One region of the Colwellia sp. BRX8-5 genome, then DNA from elsewhere that is predicted to be linked to it. Evidence: predicted binding sites of a transcription regulator. Region 1 holds the regulator's gene; the other holds the start of a gene.
The links. The regulator LexA, encoded in region 1, represses DNA repair genes until DNA is damaged. The targets are predictions, from matches to a motif close to TACTGTATNNNNATACAGTA.
Positions count from the first base shown of each region.

Region 2: a site for LexA is predicted at 1,624-1,643, ahead of dinB (DNA polymerase IV). Genes of this name have one in related genera too.

Region 1 covers NZ_JACGVR010000002.1:142,662-145,881, forward strand. The annotation lists gene coxB (cytochrome c oxidase subunit II) at 1-477, opposite strand, end outside; gene lexA (transcriptional repressor LexA) at 1,043-1,678, opposite strand; gene H4J62_RS02185 (alpha/beta fold hydrolase) at 1,755-2,573, opposite strand; gene H4J62_RS02190 (DUF6942 family protein) at 2,949-3,220, shown strand, end outside.
Region 2 covers NZ_JACGVR010000028.1:20,729-23,948, forward strand. The annotation lists gene metH (methionine synthase) at 1-254, shown strand, start outside; gene H4J62_RS15550 (HupE/UreJ family protein) at 376-1,506, opposite strand; gene dinB (DNA polymerase IV) at 1,744-2,805, shown strand; gene H4J62_RS15560 (peroxiredoxin) at 2,861-3,220, opposite strand, start outside.

The DNA of each region.
Region 1 (3,220 bases):
AAGGTGTTTACCTTCTTGTGTTTCATACTGTGATCTTGGCGTCGATAAAACGGAGTAGAACTCAATATCTTGATCAAAATATTTGTAATGCCATTTCCACTGAGAGGCGGTAACTTGAATGGTAACGTCAGAATCGTCGTTATTTTCCATTTCAATCAGTGTTTTTGTTGCTGGTACAGCCATAGCGATAAGAATGACAATGGGAATTGCTGTCCAGAGGATTTCTACTTTTGTACTTTCATGAAAATCTGCTGATTTAGCCCCTTTGGATTTTCGATGGAAAACCATTGACCAAAACATAGCACCAAAAACGACCACACCAATTGCTACACATATATACATTGCGAGCATATGTAGATCGTAAACATCTCTACTTACTTCTGTTACACCCTTGGTCAGATTTAATTGCATATCTGCCCAAGCTGAACTGGAAAGAACACTCCCCAACAACAGCCAACCTAGGTTACGTCTTTTCACACGACATCTCCTTCACCCTATAAAAGTTTAAAACTTGATACCTAGGACAAAACACATCCTTTAGTACGGATTTTTATTATTTTCTTAGCGATTTTGTTATCAACCAGTTAGCGTCGACAACATCGCCTTATATTTATATTTGTACACATTCCAAACTAGAATTACTTAAAAGTTGATCTGGGTCAATTTAAAAATCGAGCTATTTTAAAATAAAAACCAATAAAAACAATAGAGTATCAACTCTAATACAGGCAAAGGCCTAATAACAAAGGGCTGTAGCCGTAGTATTAAAAATAAACAGCTGAGTATAAATACGCGTATTGTAAAAATTGATCTTGGTTGTTTTTTAATCAGAGAAAGATAAAGTTGTTTGAATGGGCTTTAGAATGAAAATTATTCTTAGTAAAGAGAAAGGTTTGCATGAAAAGAATACGAAAGGTTAGAAAAGCAAACTTTAGCCTATTTTATACACTAAAGTTTGCGGAGCAGTTTTACATATTTAATACTATATTTGTTAGATAAATTGGCTTAGTTACCACCAAGTTTATTGGATAGGTTAACTTAATTACATCCAGTCTGCCGAGCGAATAACGCCAACAGCCAACCCTTCAATATTAAACTCTTGATCAGACAAATCGACTTTTATAGGAGAGAAGTCATCATTTTCAGCATGTAAGTAAACGATGTTACCTTCTCGTTTATAACGTTTAACCGTAACATTTTCTTCGACACGAGCAACAATTACTTGGCCATTCTGTACATCGGTCGTTTGATGAACCGCTAACAAGTCACCATCAAGTATGCCGATATTTTTCATGCTTTCGCCATTAACTCTCAATAAGTAATCAGCAGCTGGGTGGAACAAATTACCATCAACTTTGTAATGATCTTCAACATGCTCTGCAGCTAAAATAGGTTCACCTGCAGCCACTCTGCCGATTAAAGGTAAACCGGCTTCTTCCATTAACTTCTCAGTCAAACGAATGCCGCGAGAAGTACCTGGCAACATTTCTATATAGCCTTTTTTAGCCAAAGCTTTTAAATGTTCCTCTGCTGCATTTGCTGATTTAAAGCCAAAAAACTTGGCTATTTCAGCACGCGTTGGTGGCATGCCCGTATCGCTTATTTTGTCTTTGATCAGATCAAAAACTTGTTGTTGTCGGTTCGTTAGAGGGCGTAATTCGCTGATTTCATTTAGCATAGGGAGCCTGTAAATTTACACAGTTGTTACTGTGAGTATATACAGGTCGTTAGTAAAGGCAAGTTTTCTAGTCGAATTATTTTTGAAAACTCCCTGATTTTAAATAATGGATAACTTGTTCGATAACTTTTTCGTTTTTCATCATAAATGGATGGGTCGTTTCCATTTCAATGTGATCATTCATACCATCAAGTTTGGTACTAGCAACCGAAACTTTACCATCATCTTTATCAGGAATAAGTGTTGATAATATCCAATTAATACTTTGATTACCGGCAATAACACCCAAATCAAAATTAGCATTGCCAAGGTTACTAGGGACACTGAATTCGCCGGTACCTAATTGCATACCCGCATCACCATTGATGAAACTAAAACCAGGTGTATTTTTTAGTTTATCAACAACTTCACTGCCTTTGTTTGGTGGACCTAGCATCACGACTTTATGTAAATTAGGTATTTTATGCATACTTAAATATTGGCGAACTAATATACCGCCCATTGAATGGGTAACAAAGTTAACTTGGCGATTTTCACAAATTAATAGCGCTTTAGAAATCACTTTTTCAGCCAACTCTTCTATCGAATAATCTCTAGAAGGGTAGTTGATATTTATCACAAAATATCCTTCTGCTAACAATCGTTTTTCAATAGCTTTCATGGAGTTAGCCGAACGTGCAAGCCCATGCAGTAAAATTACACATTCACCATTAGCTAAAGAATCTGCTGGCTCTTCAAAAGAAGCTTGAATTTTATAGCCACGTTCAACCGAAGTATCTAAGCTTTCTTGTTCAATCATATTTTTTAAACGAGTTTCTGCATCAGTAATTTTTTTACTAAATTGTTCTTTAAGTAGCGCTAGGTCTGACTTAAGTGCTGCAATTTTTTCATTCATAGCTGCGCTCCATCATTTTTTTTTAGAATTCATTATTGATACTGTAGTCATGTTAAACAGCAGCTAAGCAATATATTTTTAGCTGCCACAAATATAAAATATAAAACAGTTTTCTCCAACAAAATTTGAAACCATTACCCTTGTAATGTCATTTTTTTCGATAAACTTCTCGCGTGGACCTTTAAATAGCCATAGAAAGCTATACGATATTAACATTTTATATTAGTTATCTGTTAGACATTGATAATCTTCAATCGATCTAACTTTACCAGTAACTACATACATTCAAGCAAAAAAATTTTAAGGACGTTTTACTTGTCTCGATTATAAATTTACAATTCAACATACCCCCCACGTAAAATGAGTTAAGTACCATTGAATGTTATTGGTTTAGGTTGCTCAAACTTTAGCGTCGCCGTTTATATTGGCAATAAACCGAGTATGCTTGAATATCAGCAATTATCTTGTCTATCGCCGCTAACCTTGGGCGAAATAGAGATGGTTAATCAAGCTTGTGGCAATGGTTGGCGGAAAGTTTTCAATGTTTATGCGAAGCTGCTTTACGCACTCGATAAAGAAAAATTCGCTTACTCAACACTTGCGCCAACTTGGCAAAAATATCGAGAGCGATTTTTGCTGCAGCAAGG
Region 2 (3,220 bases), on a different contig from region 1:
AGCATACCGAAAAAGGTTTGTTGTGGGAACTACTCAATGTTGAAGAAAATATCGGCATGGAACTAACCTCAAGTTTTGCCATGTGGCCTGGAGCCGCGGTTAGTGGTTGGTACTTTGCTCACCCAGAATCAAAATACTTTGCGGTCGCTAAAGTCGCTAAAGACCAAGTGATTAATTATGCGACTCGAAAAGGGATGACATTGCCACAAGCAGAGCGTTGGCTGTCAGCTAACTTGGATTATGAACCTGAGTAATTAATAGAGTCATTATCATTTAGTTTATACGGCAACGGCCTTAAATCTCGGTAAAGTAGGTTTAAGGCCGTTGTTCATTTGACTACTCGATGTTAAACGACGAGATGACCTGTGTTGTGTATTAAAAGGTTCTTTCGATAAACCAATAAATAGCGATAACGGCGATAAGCGCACTTAACGGTATCACCACGTATTGTCTATATTGAGGTTTTTTAGCAAACCAGCGCGTCGCTAATAAAGCTAAGGCAACGACCGTTATTTGACCCAACTCAACGCCAATATTAAATGAAATTAAGCTACTGACATACTCACTCTTGGGTAAGCCCAGTTCAACAAGTACTGCTGCAAACCCTAAACCGTGCAGTAAACCAAAAGCAAAGATAATGGGTAAGCGCCACTTTGTTAGTTTGTGATAAAAAATATTCTCAATAGCCACGTAAGCAATTGATAAGGCAATAAGCGGCTCTACAATGCTGCTGGGTAGGTTGATAATACCAAATATACCCAAAGCTAGCGTAATGGTATGGGCAAGAGTAAAGGCACTTACCTGCCAGAGCAGTGTTGATGTCTTAGTGGCTAATAAAAATAGCGCGAGCACAAAGAGAATATGATCAAGCCCTTGCGGCAGAATATGTACAAAGCCCTGATAGATATACTCAACAATATTAAGCAGCTTAATTTCGGTTGTTGAAAGTTTACGTACACCACCCTTGATATCATCAATAGAAAAGTGATGGCTGTTCTGGCCGGATAGCACTAAAGATTTCTCTGAACGGCTGACTGTTAATAAGACATCCCCTAAGATGGGCGAAAATATCAAGGCTGCGTTGTTACTTTTTTGTGGCAATTGACCCTGCGACAATAGCTTAATGGTTTTAGTCGGTGAGTCAGCGCGAAGTCTTGCTTTTAATTCAAATACCGTTAGCCCTGAAAAAGGGGTAACAAGCACACTTTCTTTATCAATAATAAAAGCGCTTTGTTGATTTATTATTTGCAATATTTTTGAGAGTAATTGCTTTATTTCAATTAAAGAGAGGTTTTTTAGATGATTAATTAAATCTGCCTCATCTACTGATGATTTTTGATGACTTTTAATGACATGCAAAACATCAATATCGATACTAAGTTGGTAGTTATTATCTACAAGTAATTTTAGCTCTGCTTGATTAGCTTCATTGGTGTGAGCATTCACTAGTGCAGGTGATAAAAGTAGTAATAGGGCAAAAGTTGTTTGTAAAAGGCGCGTAATCATAAAAGTAATATCAGCTAGTCATTGATAAAAAATAAAGCGACAAATTAACGTATTTAGCATGAAATTAACAGTGGCCAAATTATTATTTCAGTATTGAACTATTAACTTAAAAGTTTATACTGTGTTTGTATACAGTTTAGGTTGAGTTGCCCATAGCGAAAATATGCTTTATTTTTTCACAACGAAATAAGGGACTTTTGATAAACATGATTACTATAATTAAGACATGACTAAAACATGACTCAAAGCCGAAAAATAATACATATAGATATGGACTGTTTCTATGCAGCTGTTGAAATGCGTGACAATGAGTCTTTACGTAATGTGCCACTTGCGGTCGGCGGTACAGGGCCTCGAAGCGTCTTGTGTACGTGTAATTACCAAGCAAGAAAATTTGGTGTTCGCTCGGCAATGCCAGCAATTAAGGCGATGCAACTTTGCCCTGAGCTAGTTATTGTTTCAGGCAGAATGGCTGTTTACCAAGAAGTTTCTGCACAAATAAGGGCGATATTTCAACGTTACACTCAGTTGATTGAACCATTGTCGCTTGATGAAGCCTTTCTTGATGTTACCCATAACAAAGAGTTTAACGGCAGTGCCACGCTTATTGCGGAGCAAATACGTCGTGATATTTTTAATGAACTCAATCTAACCGCCTCGGCAGGTGTTGCTCCTAATAAATTTATTGCTAAAATTGCCAGTGATGAAAATAAACCTAATGGTCAATGTGTTGTTACGCCCGCAGACGTGAGTGGTTTCGTTGAAAATTTACCATTGAAAAAAATTCCGGGTATTGGCCCAAAAACAGCTCAAAAATTATTGGGCTACGGCTTCTCGTCATGTGCAGATATACGAGCAAGTTCTGTCGCCGTATTAACACCTATTGTCGGCAAGTTTGCCCCTGCATTGTATCAACGAAGTTTTGGTATTGATCATCGCCAATTAGAAACCGACAGAGTTAGAAAATCATTAGCGATAGAAACCACTTTTTCTCAAGACTTGTCTTGTGAAAAAGAGTGTGAAAGTGCCGTTGAGCTTTTATATGAGAAGCTTTTAGTGAGATTAGAAAAACATCAACATATGGTTATTAGTAAGCAAGGGATTAAACTTAAGTTTAATGACTTTACCCAAACAACAGTTGAGCAGCAAAGCAGCCACTGTGATGAAAACACCTTTAAACAATTACTGTTAAAAGCACTGTTGCGTAGTCAATCTAGGGGAATACGTTTAATAGGATTAACGCTAGGTTTTGCTGAGCATAATAACAAAGAAACACAGCAGCTTTGTTTTAGTTTATAACCGGTACTGACTTGATATGATGTCGGTACCGGTATTTTAGTTTTTATTACTGTGCTTATGCGGGTTTAATGATTTCTTTAACCGCCAATTCTAATTTTGGATCGTTAATATTTGAGCTGGTAGATTTGAAAACAACTTGTCCACTTCTATTGATAAAAAATGTCGTTGGTGTACCTTTTACGCCATATAACTTAGCAACTTTTTCACCTTCAACACCGGTAATAAATTGATAACCTCGTTGAGTAATCGAGTCTTGTGGTTTTGCTCCTTCATCTTCACTAAAACTAATAGCAACAATCTCAATGCCGGTATTTTTATACTTTTCAGTTAGCTCGACTAATTTAGGCTGCAATTTTTTACAATAGGGACACCATGTTGCCCAAAAATGTAAAATCACCGGCTTGCCCTGATAGTC